Regions from separate parts of the Exiguobacterium sp. s157 genome, predicted to be linked through region 2. Evidence: riboswitches for the same ligand, from Rfam matches in the RefSeq annotation. Region 2 holds a riboswitch; each other region holds the start of a gene.
The links. Region 2 has a riboswitch for S-adenosylmethionine ahead of metK (methionine adenosyltransferase). Riboswitches for the same ligand answer to the same signal wherever they lie in the genome.
Positions count from the first base shown of each region.

Region 1: it holds a riboswitch for S-adenosylmethionine, as region 2 does, so the genes downstream of both, mtnK (S-methyl-5-thioribose kinase) here and metK (methionine adenosyltransferase) in region 2, are expected to answer to the same signal.
Region 3: it holds a riboswitch for S-adenosylmethionine, as region 2 does, so the genes downstream of both, KNP67_RS11060 (aminotransferase class I/II-fold pyridoxal phosphate-dependent enzyme) here and metK (methionine adenosyltransferase) in region 2, are expected to answer to the same signal.

Region 1 covers NZ_JACSLQ010000002.1:153,998-157,277, reverse strand. The annotation lists gene mtnA (S-methyl-5-thioribose-1-phosphate isomerase) at 1-6, opposite strand, end outside; gene mtnK (S-methyl-5-thioribose kinase) at 3-1,154, opposite strand; SAM riboswitch class I at 1,236-1,338, opposite strand; SAM riboswitch class I at 1,544-1,645, shown strand; gene KNP67_RS04625 (2,3-diketo-5-methylthiopentyl-1-phosphate enolase) at 1,715-2,872, shown strand; gene KNP67_RS04620 (2-hydroxy-3-keto-5-methylthiopentenyl-1-phosphate phosphatase) at 2,869-3,280, shown strand, end outside.
Region 2 covers NZ_JACSLQ010000004.1:255,680-258,959, reverse strand. The annotation lists gene pckA (phosphoenolpyruvate carboxykinase (ATP)) at 1-682, opposite strand, end outside; SAM riboswitch class I at 998-1,117, shown strand; gene metK (methionine adenosyltransferase) at 1,250-2,458, shown strand; gene KNP67_RS10045 (hypothetical protein) at 2,498-2,995, opposite strand; gene KNP67_RS10040 (GNAT family N-acetyltransferase) at 3,160-3,280, shown strand, end outside.
Region 3 covers NZ_JACSLQ010000005.1:169,712-172,991, reverse strand. The annotation lists gene KNP67_RS11065 (iron-containing alcohol dehydrogenase family protein) at 1-571, opposite strand, end outside; gene KNP67_RS11060 (aminotransferase class I/II-fold pyridoxal phosphate-dependent enzyme) at 568-1,743, opposite strand; SAM riboswitch class I at 1,821-1,921, opposite strand; gene KNP67_RS11055 (AI-2E family transporter) at 2,095-3,195, shown strand.

The sequences.
Region 1 (3,280 bases), on a different contig from region 2:
CGTCATACGCGCACCCCCGACAGGAGTGTCACCAAGTCGTCAATCGATTCGACGCTGTGGCGTTCTTTAATGAGCGCTGTCCCGAGGGCGAGCGCGTCACGTTTTCGTTCGAGCCGCGTCGCTTCCGGCAATGTCTCGAGATCGGCGACACCGGCCAGTCCGACGGCACGGCGAATGAGTTCGCAACCGGCGTAGCCAATCGTGTCGCTGAAGACCGTCCGCAACAACTCGTCGACGAAACCATCCGTATTGAATGGCTCGACGGCGCGCTCAAAATTAGCCCGAAACGTCTTCTCGAACGTCTCCCACACCGTCAAGACGTCCGTGAAACGCTCGAAGCGTTTGAGCGGGTCATGGAACGTCGACAGCGTCAAATGGGCGATGATTTGGCCGAGGTCGAAGCCGAACGGTCCGTAAAATGCGAACTCTGGATCGATGATTTTCGTCTCTTGTTGAGTCGCGAAGATGCTGCCCGTATGTAAGTCTCCATGCAGGAGTGCCTCATGTTTCGTGACAAACCCGACTTTCAATTTCGTCACCTCGACCTTGAGCGCCTGGTCTTGCCAAAGGCGTTCGACATCTGCTCGCAGCGCCGTCTCGATGTTGTTCGACTCCGCGTCTTTGAACGGATCGGTGAAGATGAGCTTCTCGGTGATGTCACACAGTTCCGGGTTGTAATAGTCACGTTCAATCCGCTTCTTCGCGATCGGTCCAGCTGCGTAATCCGACGTCGCAAACAGCGTCTCGCCCAAAAATTCACCGACATGACGGGCGAGTTCCGGGTAGCTCTCCCCGTTCAAATAGCCGGTGCGGACAATCTCATAATCAGATAGATCTTCTATAATCGTGTAAGCGAGTGTCCGGTCGCTGCCAAGGACAGCCGGGACGAACCGAGGCGCGACAGTCGCAAACTCACGGAGTGCCAACTGTTCAATCCATGCCCGCTCGAGCGTGAGCGGCCAGCTCTCACCGACGACTTTGGCGTATGGGAGCGCTTGTTTGACGATCAGGCGCTGTTCGCCTTGGCGAATCCGAAACACGAGATTCAAGTTGCCGTCCCCGATCTCCTCGCACTCGGCGATTCCTTCTTGCAAGTATCCTAATTGACGGACGTGCTCGACGACGGTCTGTTCTGTAAATGGTTGATATGACATGATGTTTTCCCCTTCCTGTACGTTGCCCACAAAAAAAGCCCCTTTCTCCGCGAGAAAGAGGCACAGCCAAAATGGTTGTTCCTCTCATCTGTCAGACATTCGTCTGGTGGATGTAGCACCGTGCCTAGTGGTCGGTTGCTGCGGCGTCATCGGGCCAATTCCCTCTGCCAACTCGCGATAAGAGTGTGTTATTCGATTCGGTGAACTTATGTGATGAATATTACGGACTCGACGTCACGATTGTCAACGTCATTTTCTCGACGCAACTCCGTCTTTTTTTGTGCATATATGGAAACAACTTCCCAAAATATTTTTTTTGGAAAAAAAGGAATTGACGACATGATGATTCTGTGCAAAAATTCAATTAAATTTCACAACTTCAAATCACATTCTTATCAAGAGCAGACGGAGGGACGAGCCCGATGATGTCGCAGCAACCGACCAGAGATGGCACGGTGCTAATTCTTGCAGCGAAAGCTGAGAGATAAGAGTTCATTTTTTATGATGACCTCTTGCCTCGGCATGGGGTCATTTTTTGTTTGCCTGGAAGGAGGAACCATATGAGTATCACTGCCACATATGAAATCAAACGAACGGACGCGGTCGCGACCGTCGCCGACAAAATCGCCCTCGAGCTGACGGTCGGTACTTGGACGGAGCTGCCTCACTTAGAGCAAGAGCAGTTACAGGCGTATCGCGGTGAGGTCGTGTCGACCATACATACGGATACGACGAGCCGCTTCACAATCCGCTACCCGTTACATAATGTCAGCCCTGACTTTTCATCCATCTTGACGACGACGTTCGGGAAACTGTCCCTCGACGATTCGATTCGGTTAATCGATTTGACGTTGCCCGAGACGCTCGCCCCTCATTTCAAAGGCGCCAAGTTCGGGGTCACTGGAATTCGCGAGTTACTCGGTGTTCATGATCGCCCGCTCGTCATGAGCATCTTCAAAGGTGTCATCGGCCGTGACCTCGCGTTTCTCGAGCAGCAACTCCGCGATCAGTTCGCCGGAGGCATCGATATCGTCAAAGACGACGAGATTTTATACGACAACCCGCTCACCCCATCGCTCGAACGGGCCCGGATCGGAGCGGACGTCATTCAAGCCCACTTCGAGGCGACCGGGAAACGTGTCCTCTACGCCATCACGCTGAGCGGCCCCGTGTTCGGTCTACGTGACCAGGCGCTCCGTCTCATCGAGGCAGGTGCGACAGCGCTCCTGTTCAACGTCTATACGTACGGTCTCGACGCACTGCGCGAACTTGCGAACGATTCAGACATACGCGTCCCCATCTTGGCACATCCGGCCTTTGCCGGCGCCTTGACCGGATCAATCAGTCATTCGCTCTTACTCGGTAAACTCCCACGCCTCGCCGGGGCCGATTTAACGCTCTTCCCGTCTCCGTACGGCTCCCTCGCGACACCGCGTGACGAGGCGTTCACGATTCGTGACCAGAGCGCCGAACCGCATTGGTCGAAACCGATTTTACCGGTCCCGTCAGCCGGGATTCATCCAGGACTCGTCGCCGATATCATTCGTGATTTCGGGACGGATGTCGTCATCAACGCCGGCGGTGGCATTCACGGACACCCGGACGGCGCAGCCGCCGGGGCTCGTGCTTTCCGACAAGCGATCGCTCACGTTCTCGGCCAAACCGAAGGACAGACGGACGAGCTCGATACCGCGTTGAAGGCGTGGGCGTCACGATGACGGTCCATATCCTCTGCGACTTCGACGGGACGATCACGGCGGAAGACAATATTATCGCGTTGATGAAGGCGTTCGCCCCGCCGGCTTGGGTCGAGTTGAAAGATGCGGTCCTCGAGCAACGGATTTCGATTCGCTCCGGTGTCGGTCAACTGTTTCAACTATTGCCGAGCGCAGATGCCCCGGCCTACCGTGATTATTTGTTGGAGCGCATCACGCTCCGCCAAGGGTTCCCGGCATTTTTAGAAGAAGTTCGGGCCCATGGCTGGAAGTTTGACGTCGTCAGCGGCGGGATGGACTTCTTCGTGCAGCCGGTCTTGGACGGGCATGTCGCCCCCGAGCATATCTACTGCAACGTCGCCGACTTCTCCGCTGAGACGGTAACCGTCGCTTGGCCACACGCTTGCGATG
Region 2 (3,280 bases):
AGAAAAGGGCCGTCTCGCCGGCGTCCGATACGTTCGCCGAGCAGTGCATCGATAACACATGTTGTTCCGGCAACAAGAAGTTCATGACCGAGAAAATCGATTTTTTAATCTCACCGCCGTATTCTGTTCCCCCGATCAGAATGGTCCGCTTGGCGAATGAGACGAGAATGAACGTTTCGGAGTTCGTCCCGTCGATGACTGGATCGGCCTTATAACTCGGTGCATAGATGACCGTGAAGGGCTCGAAGGCACCTTTCGTCGGCCATTCACGCAAGAACAACTGTTTGGCGAACAAATTGTGCCACGCGTATTCCGTGATGGCACGGACCGGGAGCGTATAGTGCTCGTCTGCCCCCGCAGAAGCCTCGAGATAATAGAGCTTGTCTTTCGTTTCGAGGTGCGTCAACACTTTGTCGAGTAGCGCGGTGAACTTCTCTTCCGCGATCGGTTGGTTGACTGGACCCCAGTCTACTAAATGATTGCTGACTTCATCTTGCACGACGAATTTGTCTTTCGGTGACCGTCCTGTGAATTTCCCGGTACTGACCGATAAAGCCCCGTCTTTCGTCAGTACGCCCTCACCGTTGCGAATGGCTTCTTCCACCAGTTCTGGAACCGTCAAGTTCCGCATCATGTCGGCACCTTTAATTAATTCTTCGATTTTCAGGAGCGTTGTCGCCATCCTGAATCCCACCTTTCCCCTAAATAGATGTGGATGAAATCCGCATACTTCCGCGTTTAATCAGTATGACGTTTTTATTATATGTGACATACTAATCAAAAACAAGCATTTTTTACCCTTTAAAGTAAGCGCTTTCTTACATTGTCATTCTAACATATTCTGTACCAGGTCATAGTACAAAAACCAAAACGGACAAAAAAATGTTTGATATTTCACAAACATAACTATTTGACCGTTTGTGAAAAGTTTGACGAATTCGGTCGATACGCTTGACAGAACGGGGTGTCATTTATATGATGGTCTTCGTAACGGATACTCTTATTCTGAGCGGTGGAGGGAACAAGGCCCTACGAAGCCCAGCAACCGTCCGAGTTTTCATTGTTATTCGGAAAAGGTGCTATCCTGAAGCGAAGCGTAAGCTTCGAACGATAAGAGGGTAAGGAAGAACGATTCAACCTTTCCCATTTGAACATGGCGAGAGGTTTTTTTCATTACCGTCCCAAAGCAACGCGTAAGGGGAACGAGTACCGTCCACACATCACCCTTTATTATAGGAGGTTTTTCGAAATGGCAAACTTGAACCGTCGACTTTTCACTTCGGAGTCCGTCACGGAAGGACATCCGGATAAAATTTGTGACCAAATCTCAGATGCGATTTTGGATGCAATTTTAGCTGAAGATCCAAACGCCCGCGTTGCGGCTGAGACGTCTGTCACAACAGGTCTCGTGCTCGTAGCAGGTGAAATCACAACATCAACTTACGTGGATATCCCGAAAGTTGTTCGTGAAACTGTTCGTGAGATCGGCTACACACGTGCGAAATATGGTTTCGATGCAGAGACTTGTGCTGTCCTCACATCGATCGATGAGCAATCGGTAGACATCGCGCAAGGTGTTGACCAAGCGCTCGAAGCTCGTGAAGGACAAATGACTGAAGAAGAAATCGATGCGATCGGTGCTGGTGACCAAGGTCTCATGTTCGGTTACGCAACAAAAGAGACGCCGGAACTCATGCCGCTCCCGATTTCACTCGCTCACAAATTGTCACGTCGTTTGGCAGAAGTTCGTAAGAACGGCACGCTCGCTTACCTTCGCCCAGACGGTAAGACACAAGTGACAGTCGAATACGACGAAGCGAACAACCCAGTTCGCATCGACACAATCGTCATCTCGACACAACACGCGGAAGACATCACGCTCGAGCAAATCCAAGCTGATTTGAAAGAGCACGTCATCGATGCAGTCATCCCGGCTGAACTCATCGACGCGGACACGAAATACTTCATCAACCCGACTGGCCGCTTCGTAATCGGTGGACCACAAGGGGATGCAGGCCTCACAGGACGCAAAATCATCGTCGATACGTACGGTGGATACGCTCGTCACGGCGGCGGCGCGTTCTCAGGTAAAGATCCTACCAAAGTTGACCGTTCAGCAGCGTATGCAGCTCGTTACGTGGCGAAAAACCTCGTTGCAGCGGGACTTGCTGACAAAGCAGAAGTTCAACTTGCTTACGCAATCGGTGTTGCTCACCCGGTATCGATCGCGGTTGATACGTTCGGCACAGGCAAATTGAGCGAGACTGAGCTCGTCGAACTCATTCGTGAGAACTTCGACCTCCGTCCGGCCGGCATCATCAAGATGCTCGACCTTCGTCGCCCAATCTACAAGCAGACAGCAGCTTACGGCCACTTCGGTCGTACAGACGTTGAACTCCCATGGGAGCAAACGGACAAAGCGGCAGTGCTCGAAGAAGGCGCGAAACGTTTCGCATAAGCATAGAAAAACGACCTTTCACTCGAAAGGTCGTTTTTTTTAGGCTTGCGGCTTGTCTTCAGTTGTTGAGTTCTCTTTGCCAAGTGCCGTATCTTTCGCTTCGACGACTTTCTCGCCGATCGATTGTAAATCCGATTTCGCTTCTTGCGCCGTCCCGACGACTTTGTTCACGTCTTGTTTGACCGTGTCGACTTCACCGGCGACTTTTTCATAGACGTTTTGCACGTCGGTCGCGACGTCTTGAATGACCTCGCTCGCTGCTTTCACTTGACCGATGACTTGTGACGCCGTTCCGGCCGGGTCTTGCTTGACCGTATCGACGAGACCGCCGACCGATGACTTCGCGCTCGAGAACGATTGTTTTGTGTTCTCACGGTTTGACGTACTAAGTAAGGCGAGTAGGCCGCCGACGAGGGCGCCGAGGAGCATCCCAGTTACGACTGTGATTTTTGGACCTCCTGTGTTCGTTTGTTCAAACTGACGGTTCGGATGATTGGCTTGCTCGACTTGTGGATCGTGTTGTAGTTTCGGTTCCATGGTAACACTCCTTTTTGTAAGTTGGCATTGATACTCTTATACCCGACACAAGATGGAAAATAACGTTTTCCTTCATTTCGACATCAAAAAGTAATGAACGGGCAGGATATTTTTTTGCCGATGGGGAATGTTACTACTAGATTGGCCAAAAGGGGGATGCCGTTATGAAGATTCGAGAAGCCGTGCCAGAAGATGCCGCCACCATCCGCGACATTGCGCTCGCGACGGTCAGTGAACGAGACGAGGTTCGTTCGAAAGTAATGGAACGCGCCTATCAACAAGAAG
Region 3 (3,280 bases), on a different contig from region 2:
GCCCGCACTGCTCGGCCAAGACGAGTCCGGTGTTGACGCCGGCGTCAGCTGAGCTGTCACCACTCAAATAACGGGCCTCGTAAAACTTCGCGACCGTGTCGATGACACCTGCCCGAAAGTATTCATATGGTGAGCGCGAGATGACCCGTGAGTCAACGATGACCCGTTCGATGACGACGCGGAACATGTCGTAGCGGTCGTAGCTCCCGTCCTCCTGATAGACGACGCTGAGCGGTGTGAACGCCGCACAGTTCGAGGCGAGCGTTGGGACGACGATGAGCGGGACGTTCCGTTGATAGGCGACGAGTTTGGCCGTATCGACGAGCTTGCCACCTCCGACGGCGATTAACACGTCGGCGTCCAACGGTTTGAGCCGTTTGACTTCCGAGTCCGTGCACTCCCCGCTGAACCTTGTTGCCGGATAGTCCGCGATGGCCGGAAAGATGGCTCGGACGACGTCATACCCTTTCTGACCGTGCAGGACGTGGGCACGGCGGCCGTCGACTAAGTCATCAAGACGGTCGAGCGCGTCATCGGCGTGGTCATATTCAAGGACGGCCTGACGAATCATGCGCGCACCTCCTCATAGGCGGCAAACAACCGCTCGATTCGTTCGACGGCCTCGTCAATCTTCGGTTCCGGTGAGACGAGGCCGAAGCGGACGTATCCGTTCCCTTCCGAACCGAAGAAATAGCCCGGGGTGACGGCGACACCGGCTTCATGCAGCAGTTTCCGCGAGAACGACTTGGCATCACCCTCAGGCACTTTCGCCCAGACGAAGAACGAGCCTTCCGGCGGTTCGACGGCCCAGCCGGCCCGGTTCAACCCGTCGATCAGGCGATCACGCCGTGCCTCGTACAGTCGTGCCAAGTCATCGCGAATGGTACGGGGCGCCTCGAGCGCAGCGACAGCCGCCGCCTGGATGGCCGAGAACACGCTGACGTGGACGTGGTCCTGATACGTGTTGATCGCCTCGATGATGTCCGCGTTCCCGACGGCGAAGGCGACGCGCCAACCGGACATGTTGAACGCTTTCGACATCGTATATACCTCGATGCCGACTTCTTTCGCCCCTTCCGCCTGCAGAAAGCTAGGCGGGACATGGCCATCGAATCCGATGCTGCCATATGCGAAATCGTGGACGACCATCAAGTCCCGCTCCCGGGCGAAACGGACGGTATCGTCAAAGAAAGCGGGTGAGGCGACGGCTCCGGTCGGATTGCTCGGGTAGTTCAAATACATGAGTCTTGCATCTTGCGTATCGAGCGTCTCATAGTCCGGCAAGAAGCCGTTCTCTTCCCGGAGGACGAGGTCACGGACGACGGCACCGGCGAGGCGTGCCCCCGAGATGTAATCAGGATAGCCGGGATTCGGTAGCAAAATTCCGTCGCCAGGTTCGAGTACGCATTGCGGCAACGTGATGAGACCAGATTTTGAGCCGATGAGAATCGCTACTTCTGTCTCGGGATCAAGTTCGACTCCATACTCATTCAAATAGAACGTCGCCACTGCTTGCTTCAGGCGGGCCTGACCGCGGAACGGACCGTATTGATGGGTCGAGGCGTCGAGGAGCGCCGTCTGAAGCGCGTCACAGATTGGCTCAGGCGTAGGCAGGTCAGGCGTCCCTTGTCCGAGTCGGATGATGTCGCGGCCGGCTTGTTCGAGTTCGGCCACCTCGTTCGCGAGTCCGACGAAATGTTGAGGTGGTAACGTTTTAAGTAGATGTGAGCGTCTGTCAGTCATGAATAGTCCTCCTATGCAAAAAACACCCCTTTCCGCGGAAAGGGGTGTCGAGATACGGACGTATTCAAACAACCACCTTTCCATCTCTCAAGGTCACCTTGCTGGAATTAGCACAGTATTGAATCAATCTGTTGCTGAAGCTTCATCGGGCCAGTCCCTCCGCTTCTCTTGATAGAAAGTGTTTTATATGCGATTTGTCTTTTTGTAATATGTCACTTAGTTAACCAAACGTTACCAATCTTGTCAATCCTTTTTTGAAAATGAGCATGTCCTCTTGAATCCCGATAAAAAAACGTTCATAGTGAAAGTGAACGTTATTCTACAAAATTTAAAACATGAGGGGATGGACCTTTGGAATTAAACCGTCAATTGATTTGGAAGTTGAGCGTGATCGGCCTGATCCTGCTCGTGCTCTGGAAAGTCATCAGCGAACCGGATACGATTTCGCAGATGATGCATTATACGTTCCAGTTGCTGACGCCGATTATTATGGGAATCGCCATCGCGCTGCTCCTGAATACCGTCCTGTCCTATATAGAAGAACGGTTTCAACTAAAACGATATCAAGGCTTGCTGATCGTCTATATCATCTTTATCGGGATTCTCGTCATATCTGCGGTGACGCTGTTCCCACGCATTTATTCGAGCCTCGCCTCGCTCATCGAGGAACTCCCGTCCTATATCCGGCAAATCGACGGGTATCTGTCACAGTTGAACACGTATTTGAAAGAGTATAACGCGACAGTCGCCCAGGCCATCGATTTCAGCCGGTTCGAGGAGCGCTACTCGGGCTGGGTCGAGACGGCCGTCTTGTCGTCGGTCAGCTACGTGTCGAGCTTCACGATGACGCTCATTAACTTCTTGATTGGGATCGTCATCTCGATTTATCTTTTAAAAGACAAAGAGATTTTTGCCCGCATGTTCAAGCGGCTGTTGTATGCGATGTTCCCGGTCGCGTCAGCCAAGACGACGATCGACATCTTCCAAGAGATGGATTACATCTTTAAACGCTATATCATCGGGAAGTCGCTCGACTGCCTCATCATCGGGGTGCTGGCCGTCGCCGGTCTGTTGATTATCGGGGCGCCATACGCGCTTCTCCTCGGCGTCATCGTCGGTGTCTTGAACTTCATCCCGTACGTCGGGCCGCTGCTCGGGATGATCCCGGCGTTCATCATCACCTACTTCTATGACCCGTTCACGGCGCTCATCGTCCTCTTGTTCATCTTCTTGTTGCAACAATTCGACGGACTCTGGCTCGGGCCGAAGATTCTCGGCGACAGCGTCGGCATCACGCCGTTCTGGGTCATCACGTCGATCATCATCGGCGGCAGCCTGTTCGGCCTCGTCGGGATGTTCATCAGCGTGCCGGTCACGGCGATGATTCAAGTCGTGTTCTCGCGCTTGATCGACTACCGGCTCAGTCGCAAGAACTTGAATGAATTGTTATGACACATTGACGATTTAGGTTGACACATTTCACAGAAATATCATAATCTTGAAGAGAAGACAGTCCAATGCAGAAAGGAGAGGTACC